2 regions of the Saccharothrix coeruleofusca genome follow, and region 2 is predicted to be linked to the other one. Evidence: riboswitches for the same ligand, from Rfam matches in the RefSeq annotation. Region 2 holds a riboswitch; the other holds the start of a gene.
The links. A riboswitch is a leader RNA that binds a small molecule or an ion and turns the genes downstream of it on or off. The one in region 2 is predicted to bind S-adenosylmethionine.
Positions count from the first base shown of each region.

Region 1: it holds a riboswitch for S-adenosylmethionine, as region 2 does, so the genes downstream of both, JOF41_RS34555 (methionine ABC transporter ATP-binding protein) here and thrC (threonine synthase) in region 2, are expected to answer to the same signal.

Region 1 is NZ_JAGINV010000001.1:7,415,586-7,421,237, reverse strand. It holds gene JOF41_RS34565 (MetQ/NlpA family ABC transporter substrate-binding protein) at 1-796, opposite strand, end outside; gene JOF41_RS34560 (methionine ABC transporter permease) at 827-1,510, opposite strand; gene JOF41_RS34555 (methionine ABC transporter ATP-binding protein) at 1,507-2,517, opposite strand; SAM riboswitch class I at 2,726-2,816, opposite strand; gene rsmA (16S rRNA (adenine(1518)-N(6)/adenine(1519)-N(6))-dimethyltransferase RsmA) at 2,903-3,775, opposite strand; gene JOF41_RS34545 (resuscitation-promoting factor) at 4,089-5,510, opposite strand.
Region 2 is NZ_JAGINV010000001.1:421,153-426,804, forward strand. It holds gene JOF41_RS02035 (DNA internalization-related competence protein ComEC/Rec2) at 1-1,242, shown strand, start outside; gene JOF41_RS02040 (hypothetical protein) at 1,257-1,712, shown strand; gene thrC (threonine synthase) at 1,779-3,041, opposite strand; SAM riboswitch class I at 3,052-3,167, opposite strand; gene holA (DNA polymerase III subunit delta) at 3,253-4,233, shown strand; gene rpsT (30S ribosomal protein S20) at 4,705-4,965, opposite strand; gene JOF41_RS02060 (glycoside hydrolase family 3 N-terminal domain-containing protein) at 5,092-5,652, opposite strand, start outside.

The sequences.
Region 1 (5,652 bases), 7.0 Mb from region 2:
GGACGGAACCGGCGAAGGTGTCCTTGATGTAGTCCTTGACCTGCTGCGACTGCAGCAGCGCCAGCAGGTCCTTGATCCGCTGGTCGTCCTTGAGCTCGGCGCGAGTGACCAGGCCGTTGGCGTTGGGGTTGCCCTCGGCCTTCTCCAGCGCCAACGCGTCGTCGGCGGGCTTCAACCCGGCGTCGATGGCGTAGTTGCCGTTGACCACCGCCGCGTCGGTGTCCTCCAGCGACCGGGGCAGCTGGGCCGCCTCCAGCTCGACGAACCGCAGGTTCTTCGGGTTCTCCGCGATGTCGCGGATGGTGGCGGTCTTCTCCGCGCCCTCCTTGATCTTGATCAGGCCGTTGTCCTGGAGCAGCTTGAGCCCGCGGGCCTCGTTGGTGGCGTCGTTGGCGACGGCGACCTGGGCGCCGTCGGGCAGGTCGGCCAGCGACTTGTGCTTGTTGGAGTACACGCCCAGCGGCTCGACGTGCACCGGGCCGATCCACTCCAGCTGGGCGCCGCTCTCGCTCTTGAAGGTGTCCAGGTAGGGCACGGTCTGGAAGTAGTTCGCGTCCAGCGAGCCGTCCACCAGCGCGGTGTTGGGCTGCACGTAGTCGGTGAACTCGACGACCTCGATCTTGAGGTTCTTCTCCGCCGCGAGGTTGTCGGCGACGTAGCGCAGGACCTGGGCGTGGGGCACCGGGCTGACGCCCACCTTCAGCGGCGCGTCGGGGTTGCCCGCCGCGCCGTTGTCGCCGCTCCCGCAGCCTGCCGCGAGCAGCACAGCGCCGAGGAGGGCAGCACGAATACGCATGGTGTTCCTTAACTACGGGGTGGGTCCGGATCAGACGGAGGCGTGCCTGCGGCGGTCGACAGCGCGCGCGGCACGGTTGAAGGCGAACTGGATGAGCGTGGCGATGACCGCCAGCACCGCGACCGTGCTCCACAGCACCCGGTCGTCGAAGCGCTGGTAGCCCAGCCGCACGGCGAGGTCGCCGAGACCGCCGCCGCCGAGCACCCCGGCCATCGCCGAGTACCCGAGCAGGGCGATCGCGGTCACGCCGATGGCGTTGATCAGCGCGGGCAGCGACTCGCGCAGCAGCACGCTGCGGACGATGCGCGTGGTCGTGGCGCCGGTCGTGACCGCGGCCTCCACCACCGAGACGTGCACCTCGCTCAGCACGTTCTGCACCAGCCTGCCGACGAACGGGATCGCGCCCACCGACAGCGGCACGATCGCCGCGGTCGGCCCGATGGACTGGCCGATGACCAGCCGGGTGAGCGAGGTCAGCAGGACGAGCAGGACCAGGAACGGCATGGCGCGGCCGAGGTCGACCACGAAGCCGAGCAGCTTGTGCAGCAGCGGCCTGGGCCGCAGCCCACCGGGGGCGGTGAGCTGCAGCCAGACGCCGACGGGGATGCCGAGCAAGGTCGCGATCAGGGTGGAGACGGCCACCATGTACAACGTCTCGCCGGTCGCGGTGACGAGGTAGTCGAACACGGTGGACCAGGGTGTTGCCTTCCTCACGCAGCTACTCCCTGCGGACCCGTCGGCGTGCGGCGCACGGCGCCGCCCGCCTCGGTGATCCACTCCAGCGCCGAGTCGGCGCGCTCGCCGTTGAGGCCGACGCGGAACCGCGCGACCGGGGTCTCGCCGAGCCTGGTCAGGCCGCCGCCGAGCAGGTTCAGCTCCACGCCGAAGCGGCTGGTGGCCTCGGGCAGCAGCGCGCCCACGGCGGCGAAGCCGACCAGCACCACGTCGGCCACCCGGTCGTAGGAGCGCTCGACCGCCGGGTTCTGGTCCACGGCGGGCAGCAGCGAGGCGGCGGTCCGGCTGGCCGCGTCGGAGACCAGGTCGAGCACCTTGCCGTGCTCCACGACCCTGCCGCCCTCCAGCACCGCCACGTCGTCGCAGATGCGGCGGACCACGCCCATGTCGTGGGTCACCACCAGGACGGTCACGCCCAGCTCGGCGCGGGCCCGGTCCAGCACGGTCAGCACGGAGCCGGTGGTCTCGGGGTCCAGCGCGGAGGTCGGCTCGTCGGCCAGCAGCACCGACGGGCTGGCGGCGAGCGCGCGGGCGACCGCGACGCGCTGGCGCTGGCCGCCGGAGAGCTGGTCGGGGTAGGAGCCCGCCTTGTCGGTCAGGCCGACCAGGTCCAGCAGCTCGGCCACGCGGGTGCGGCGCTGCGGCCCCGGCACGCCCGCGGACTCCAGCGGCAGCGCCACGTTGCCCGCGGCGGTGCGCTGGCGCAGCAGCGAATCCCCTTGCGGCACAACGCCGATCTGCCTGCGGGCGGCGCGCAGCGCGGACCCGCCCAGCGACACCAGGTCGGTGCCGTCGACGCGGATCGCGCCGCTGTCGGGGCGCTCCAGCAGCGCGACGCAGCGGGCCAGGGTGGACTTGCCCGCCCCGGAGGGGCCGACGACGCCGAGCACCGTTCCGGCGGCGACGTCCAGGTTCACGCCGTCCAGCGCGCGAACCTGACCGGTACTGCCGGGGAAGGTCTTGGTGAGGTTTTCGACTGTGATCACGTTTTCGCTCCACGACTGCGCGCGGCAGCGCGCGCTCGTGGCGCGCGCGACCGAGATCTGCTGCTGAAGGGGTGTCCGCAGAGGACGGCGAGGATTGCCTGGTGCCGCTGGTGCCGCTAGGCGAGGGAGCCGCGACAGCCCGTGGCAGTGCGACGGCCGTGGTCGACGACTCGCCTGCGTGTGAGCATTCGCGTCCTGGGCACGTGATCCTCCATCGATCCTGGCTGAAGCACCTGCCCCATGGGGGGTGGTTGCTGCGGCGTCGTGGAGCCAGGTCTCTCGGCCGCTCGGGATGGCAGCACGAGTACACCCGACGACCCGAGGTTGACGCAAGCCTGTAAACGGATCGTTCGACAAATCACACAGATGGCCGAAGGATCACCGGCTATCGAGTGGCAGCGGCTTCGGCTATCCGGATGAAGTCGTGAACTCCCAACTGCTCGCCGCGAGCGCCCGGATCGACCCCGGCGGCCAGCAGCAGCCGCTCCGCCTCGGCGGGCGACCCCGCCCAGCCCGCCAGCGCGCCGCGCAGCGTCTTGCGGCGCTGCGCGAAAGCCGCGTCCACCAACGGGAACAGCACGTTCCGGTCCACAGTGGACAGTGGCTCGGGGTGCCGCCGGAAGGCCACCAGCGCGGAGTCCACGTTGGGCACCGGCCAGAACACCGAGCGCGACACCGGCCCGGCCCGGTGCGCGTCGGCGTACCAGGCCAGCTTCACGCTGGGCACCCCGTAGACCTTGCCACCGGGGCCCGCGGCCATCCGGTCGGCCACTTCGGCCTGCACCATCACCAGGCCGGTGCGCAGCGAGGGCAGCTCGGCCAGCAGGTGCAGCACCACGGGCACGGCCACGTTGTAGGGCAGGTTCGCGACCAGGGCGGTCGGCGCGACCGGCAGCTGCCCGGCGGTGACGCGCAGCGCGTCCGCCGGGACCACGGACAGCCGGTCGGCCAGTTCGGGGGCGCGCTCGGCGACGGTGGCGGGCAGGCGGTCGGCGAGCACCGGGTCGATCTCCACCGCGACCAGCGCCCGGCACGAGGGCAGCAGGGCCAGGGTCAGCGAGCCCAGGCCCGGCCCGACCTCCAGCACCACGTCGTCGGCGGTCAGCTCGGCGGAGGCGACGATGCGGCGGACCGTGTTCGGGTCGTGCACGAAGTTCTGCCCCAGCTTCTTGGTGGGGCGGATGTCCAGCTCGGCCGCCAGCCGCCGCACGTCGGCCGGGCCGAGCAGCGCGCTGCCCGCCTGGGGGGTTCCGGTCACCACCGCATTCTCCCCTCCCCTCCCGCGAGCCGAACGCCCCGGCCCCCTCCTACGCCTGCAAGTACTACCCGACCCGCTCCATCGAGCGCATAACTACTACCCGACGACCGACGGTCACGGAGCCGGGTAGTAGTTACCGGCCCACTGCGGGGCGTCGGGTAGTACTTGCAGACGCGGGGAAGGCGACCGCCGCGTCCCGGAGGTGGGACGCGGCGGAGGTGGGACGCGGCGGAGGTGGGACGCGGCGGAGGTGGGACGCGGCGGAGGTGGGACGCGGCGGAGGTGGGACGCGGCGGTGGGGGAAGCCCAGGGGTTACGGCAGGCCGAGCTTGGCGCGGCAGCCGGGCCAAGCCGAGTAGGTGCCGCCGCGGCCGTCGCGGAGCTTGGTCGCGACGGCGATCTGCTGCTCGCGGGTGGCCTGGTGCGGGTACGCGGCGTACTGGCTGCCGCCGTAGGCGTCCCAGGTGCTCTTGTTGAACTGCAGGCCGCCGTAGTAGCCGTTGCCGGTGTTGATGGCCCAGTTGCCGCCCGCCTCGCACTGCGCGAGCCGGTCCCAGACCGCGCCGTCGGGCGGGACCTTGGTGCCGACCTTGACCTTCTTGGCCTTCGGCTCCTTGGTGACCTTGGTGCCCAGCTGCTCGCGGGCGACTTCCTTGCCGTTCTTCATCGTGACGCGGTAAGTGACGATCTTCTCGCCCGCCTCACCCGCCTCGACGACCTGCTTCTCGCCCTTCATCATCGAGGCGTCGGGCACCTCTTCGACGGGCGGGGCGATGGCCTCGGTCGCGTTGACCACCGAGACTCCGGTGCGGCTGATGTGCACCTCGGCGCCGTTGGTGATGCGCAGGTCCAGCGCCGTCTCGACCTTGTCCTCGGCGCCGAGGTTGAGGTTCTCCTTCTCGACCAGCTCGCGGACGTCCAGCGCGGTGGTCCGGATCTGCCGGGGGGCCTGGCCGCCGTCGAAGAGCGTGATCGTCTTGAGGCTCTTGACCTCCAGCGACATGCCTTCGAGCGGGACGTCCTGGCCGCGGTCGACGGAGACCCACGCGCCCTCGTCGTTGACCTGGAGCTGGTCCAGCGCCTCGCCGACGGTGACCGAGCGGACCCAGCCCTCGCGCTGCTCGCCGTCGACGGTCATCTTGACCTGGCGACCGCGGTCGAGGGTGATCTTGCCGCCGTCGCTGACCTTGGCCTGCGGGGAGGGGCTGAGCGCGTCGTGCTCGCCGACGGTGATGCCCTCGTCGGCCAGCACCTCGCCGACGGTGGACTCGTACGTGCGGACCGTCTTGGCCTCGCCGTCGATGTCCACGGTGACCGACTTGTCCATGGCGATGGCGGTGGCGCCGCCGCCGGAGACGGTCACCAGGATGGTCGCCACGGCGGCCTTGAGGAAGCGCCGCTTCCACTTCCCGGCGGCCTCGACCAGCGCGGCGGGCGGGGCGTCGGGCCGCTCGGCGGCGTCCGCGCTCGCGACCCGGTCCTGGGAGACCTCGTCGGGCAGGATGATCGGCGGCAGGAGCGTGGTCTCGGCGTTGATCAGCCGGATCAGCTCGTCGACGTCGAGGTTGGCGTTGGCCAGCAGCTCGTCGGCCTCGGGGCCCAGCACGTCCATCACGTCGTCGGGCGTGATGGCGAACACCGAGGTGTCCCAGTCCTCGACCGGCCGCTCCATGGTGGCGACCGCACCCGGCTGGACCGGGGTAAACCAATCGGTGTCCTCGTTGAACGAGTTCACGGGGTTCCTTACCTCCTGAAGGCGCGAAGCCGCTCGGTCGCGCGCGTCCGGCTGTCGGTGGTCAGCAAGTGATCCCGGCAGCTCCCGCGCGTTCGCTCGACTTCATCGCTTCTGGTGTCCAGTACCCGCCCCGACTGCGGGT
Region 2 (5,652 bases):
GACCATGGCGTACCGGTGGGCGTGGCCGAGGCGCTGGCCGTGCCCATGGCCGCGAGCCTGGCGACGGCCCCGCTGGTGGCGGGGATCTCGGGCCAGGTGAGCTTGGTGGCGGTGCCCGCGAACCTGGTCACCGGGCCGGTGGTCGCGCCCGCGACGGTGCTGGGCGTGGCGGCCGCGGTGCTGGCCCCGGTGCACGCGGGGGCCGCCCGCGTCGCGGCGGCGGTGGCCGGGCCGGAGATCGAGTGGCTGGTGCTGGTCGCCCGCACCGCCGCGGCGGTGCCCGGCGCGGCGGTGCGCTGGCCCGGCGGCTGGGGCGGCGGGGCACTGCTGATCGGGGTGCTCCTGCTGGCCTGGGCGGTGCTGCGGCTGAAGCGGCTGCGCGTGCTGGCGGTGGCCGCGCTGGTCGGCGCGGGCCTGGTCCTGGTGCCGCTGGAGGTGGCCGCGCCGCGCTGGCCGGTGCCGGGCTGGTCGGTGGTGGCCTGCGACGTGGGGCAGGGCGACGCGGTGGTGCTGGCCACCGCGGAGCGGGACCGGGCGGTGCTGGTCGACACCGGGCCGGACCCGGTGCCGGTGCTGGCCTGCCTGCGCGGGCTGGGCGTGCGGCGGGTGCCGCTGGTGGTGCTCAGCCACCTGCACGCCGACCACATCGGCGGGCTGGCGGCGGTGCTGGCGGAAGTGGGCGTCGGCGCGGTGGCGGTGGGGCCGTCGCGACGTCCGCGATGGGCTTGGGAGGAGGTGCGCGAACGGGCGCGGGCGGCCGGTGTCCGCGTGGTGGAGCTGGTGTCCGGGCAGCGGCTGAGCTGGCCGGGGCTGGAGCTGGACGTGCTGGGCCCCCGCGCGGGCCCGGTGGAGGACGCGAACACGGCGGTCAACGACGCCTCGGTGGTGCTGCGGGCTTCGACCGGGGCAGGCCGGGTGCTGCTGACCGGCGACATCGAGCTGGCCGCGCAGGCCGGTCTGCTCGGGCGGCACGCCGACCTGCGGGCCGACGTGCTCAAGGTGCCGCACCACGGCTCGAGGTACTCGTCCGCGGCGTTCCTGGAGGCGGTTCGGCCGAAAGTGGCGTTGATCAGCGTCGGAGCGGGCAACCGCTACGGACACCCCAGCGGGGTGCTGCTCGACGCGCTGGCTAGCCGGGGGGCGCTGGTGCTGCGCACTGATCAGGACGGCGACACCGCCGTCCTGCTGGGCCCGGAGGGGCCGCGGATCGCCCGCAGGGGCGACCCGCCGGGGAGGAACTGACAAGGGGAGGAACCGTGAACGACGTCTGGATCCGGCTGCACACCGGATGGGCGCCCAACGACGACCACCAGGCCGTGGCGTGGGTGCTGTGGCAACTGGGCTACAAGCCGGAGCCGTGGCCGCCGCAACTGCGACCGGGGTTCGCCTACTACGTGTGCGAGCACCTCAGAGCGGGCGGCCGGGGCATCATCGCGCGGGCGACCGTGACCGACGTGCTGAGCCCCACCCAGGTCGCTTCGCCCGAGGAGGCGTACCGCGTGGTCGCCGACCGGCTGTTCGACGACGAGCTGACCATCCCGGTCGAGGACTGGCGCGCCCGCGCCTACAACAAGATCAAGGCGGACGCGCCGTGGCCGCAACGGGTGATCGCCTGGCGCATCACCACCGAGCAGGTCGGGCCGTACGTGCTGCCGGAGCTGGCGAGGTTCCCGCGCAGCGGGTGGCTGCGCTCGTCCAGCATCGCCCTGTGATCGCGGTGGGCAACCCTGCGGGCTTGCGCACCACCTCCAGCGGTGCGCAAGCCGTGAGGGGGTGGATCAGTCGGCGAGGGCCTTGATCACGGCGTCGGCGCTGGGCGGCACGGTGGCGCGGGGGCCGACCCGGTCGCCCAGGGCGTCCAGGGTCTTGAGGCCGTCGCCGGTGATCAGCAGGACGGTCTCGGCGTCGGGGTCGAGCTGCCCGGTCTCGATGAGCTTCTTGGCCGTCGCCACGGTGACCCCGCCCGCGGTCTCGGCGAAGATGCCCTCGGTGCGGGCCAGCAGCCGGATGCCCTCGACCACTTCCTCGTCGGTGACGTCCTCGATGGCCCCGCCGGTGCGGCGGACCGAGTCCAGGGCGTAGGGGCCGTCGGCGGGGGCGCCGATCGCCAGCGAGCGGGCGATGGTGTCCGGGCGCACCGGGGTGACCGTGTCGTGGCCCGCCTTGTACGCGGTGGCCACCGGGGAGCAACCGGTCGCCTGTGCGCCGAACACGCGGTAGGGGGTGTCCTCGACCAGGCCGAGCGAGGCGAACTCGCGGAAGGCCTTGTCCACCTTGGTCAGCTGGGAGCCCGAGGCGATGGGGATGACGATCTGCTCGGGCAGGCGCCAGCCCAGCTGCTCGGCCACCTCGAAGCCGAGGGTCTTGGAGCCCTCGGCGTAGTAGGGCCGGACGTTGACGTTGACGAACGCCCAGTCCTCGTGCTCGGCGGCCAGCTCCTGGGCGAGGCGGTTGACGTCGTCGTAGTTGCCGTCGACGGTGATCAGCGCGCCGTCGTAGACGGCGGTCATGAGGATCTTGGCGCGTTCCAGGGAGGAGGGCACGAGCACGACCGACCGCCAGCCCGCGCGGGCCGCCGCGGCGGCCACGGCGTTGGCCAGGTTGCCGGTGGAGGGGCAGGCCAGCACCTTGAAGCCGAGTTCCCTGGCCGCGGCCAGGGCCACGCCGACCACGCGGTCCTTGAAGGAGTGGGTGGGGTTGCCGGTGTCGTCCTTGACCCACACCTTGCGCACGCCCAGCGCCTTGGCCAGGCGGTCGGCCTCGACCAGGCGGGTGCCGCCGGGCTCGGTGTTGGGGTGGGACGTCACGGTGGAGGGCACGGGGAGCAGGCCGCGGTAGCGCCAGATCGACCGGGGACCCGCCTCGATGTCCTCGCGGCGGATCCGACCGAAGTCGTAGGCCACTTCCAGCGGCCCGAAACACTCCAGGCACGCGTACTCGGCGGCGAGAGGGGTCTGGTGGCCGCACTCACGACACGACAGAGCCCGAGCGGGACCGAGGTCGAAGGAGGTGGTGGGCGAAGGCGCACTGACAGCAGTCATCGCGAGGTTCTCCTCATCTTTCCCGCTGCGCGGGTCGGAATTGGCACCGTGGTCGCCCAGCGCGAGCGCTGGTGACGGGTTGCCGGGGCTTCTTCGGGCCGATCCCTCTGCCCCTCTGGATGAGCGGTATTCGGTTGTGGCGTTCACGCTACGACACGATCCCGAGCCGTGGCCAGCGAAGTCCACCATGCGGACGTGGCAGGATCGGACCGTGAGCGCGACCGCAGCCAGCCAGCCCGATGCCGTGCACCTGGTCGTCGGCGAGGAGGAGTTGCTGGTCGAACGCGCGGTGCGGTCGGCGCTGGAGACCGCGCGGGCGGCCGACCCGCAGGCGGACCTCACCCGCGTTCGGGTGACCGACCTCACCCCGCCGGAGCTGGCGGAGCTGGTCAGCCCGTCGCTGTTCGCCGAAGGGCGGGTGATCGCCCTGGAGGCCGCGCAGGAGGTGAGCAAGGAGATCGCCGACGCGGTGCTGGCCTACGCCAAGGCGCCTGCGGACGGAGTGACCCTGGTCGTCGTGCACACCGGCGGCGGGCGCAGCAAGGCGGCCAAGGAGCTGCCCGCGGCGCTGCGCAAAGCCGGGGCGCGGGTGGTCGAGTGCCCGAAGATCACCAAGGCCGCGGAGCGGGAAGCGTTCGTGCGCAACGAGATCCGCTCGGCGGGCGGCAAGGCCGACCCGGAGGCGGTGGCCGCGCTGATCGAAGCGGTCGGGTCGGACCTGCGGGAGCTGGCCGCCGCGGCGTCGCAGCTGGTCGCGGACACCGGCGGGAAGGTCGACGCGGAGGCGGTGCGCCGCTACCACCGCGGCCGGGCCGAGGTGACCGGGTTCGCGGTGGCGGAGAAGGCCGTCATGGGCGACCGGGGCGGGGCGCTGGAGGCGCTGCGCTGGGCGATGCAGCTGGGCGTGCCGCACGTGCTGGTCGCCGACGCGCTGGCCGACGCGGTGCGCACGGTCGCGCGGGTGTCCGCGGTGGGCCGGGGCGACCCGTTCAAGCTGGCGGGCGAGCTGGGGATGCCGCCGTGGAAGGTCAAGAAGGCCCAGGGGCAGGCGCGCGGCTGGGACGGCGACGGGCTGGCCAGGGCGATGTCGGTGGTGGCCGGGCTGAACGCCGACGTCAAGGGCGTCGCGGCGGACTCGGGTTACGCGCTGGAGCGCGCCGTCCTGGCCATCGTCGCCGCCCACGGCCGCTAGACCACCAGCGCCCGCCCACATCCTGACTTGAGCGTTCGGGCACCGCGAACTGAGCGTTGGGGGTTTTAAAGCGGCGCTCGCCGCGCGACAGGTCGCCAAGGATGGCGCTCGCGGGCCCCCCGCTGCGCGCGCTCCGCGCGCGCCCCTGGTGCGTGGGCAAGTACTACCCGAGGGGCGTCCGGAGATCGGTAACTACTACCCGAGGTGCGCGGAAGCGCGGGGCAGGGCGCGAAAGCGCGGGTCGGGGTGCGCGAACGCTCAGTTCGTGGTGTCGGAACGCGCGACTCGCGGGGGCGACACGCCCAACACGCCCATAGGTGGGTGACACCGGGGACGGGCGTGGCCGTTCTGAGCGTTGAACTCGGGGGTTCTGAGGGTTCGACTCGCGGGACGAGGGTGGGGCCGAACGCGGCGAGCGCCGCCTCCCGCGTGGGGAAGCGGCGCTCGCGGAGGCTGCTGGGCAGCCGGTGCTCAGAGCTGGTTGGCGCGCTTGGCCAGGGCCGACTTCTTGTTGGCGGCCTGGTTGGCGTGGATGACGCCCTTGGAGGCGGCCTTGTCGAGCTTGCGGGAGGCCTCCTGCGCCAGCGCGATGGCCTTCTCCTTGTCACCGGCCTCGGCGGCCTCACGGAACTTGCGGATCGCGGTCTTCAGCGAGGACTTGACGGCCTTGTTGCGCAGCCGCGCCTTCTCCGCCGTCTTGATCCGCTTGAGCTGGGACTTGATGTTCGCCACGCGAAAGCCACCCTTTTCCTCGGTTCGGAGTCGTACCGCGCCTTCTCGTCGGCGCCGCCCGGTCAGGGGCGGTTTCCTCCACAGCGGAATGCCGCGCGGTACGGCGGACAAGAGTATCAGGCCAGTTCACCGCACCGTGAAACCGGCCCGCGCCCCGCCCACCACGACCTCGTAGCGACCAGTGGCGACCTCCCGCGACCCGGAGGCGTCCACGTCCCCCGGCGTCACCGCGAGCCGCCGCACGTCGAAGGCCACGGTCACCGCGCGCTGCTCGCCCGCGGCCAGGGCGACCTTGGTGAACCCGACCAGCCGCTGGTCGGGCACGAGCACCTTGCTCACCGGCTGGTGCACGTACACCGGCACGACCAGCTCGCCCGCCCGCGAGCCGGTGTTGGCCGCGGTCACGGTGACCTCGACGCGGCCGTCGCGGCGCACCTCGGTGGCTTTCAGCCTGGGCGCGGAGGTGGTGAAGGTGGTGTAGGACAGGCCGTGGCCGAACGGGTAGGCCGGGTCGTAGGAGGAGCTCTCCCCGCCGTTCGGGCCGGGCAGCTGGTCGTAGGAGAAGGGCTGGTCGCCGACGGTCTTCGGCCACGACACGGGCAGCCTGCCGCTGGGGTTGACCTTGCCGAACAGCACGTCGGCGATGCCGTGGCCGCCCTCGCTGCCCGGCAGCCAGCCCGCCACCAG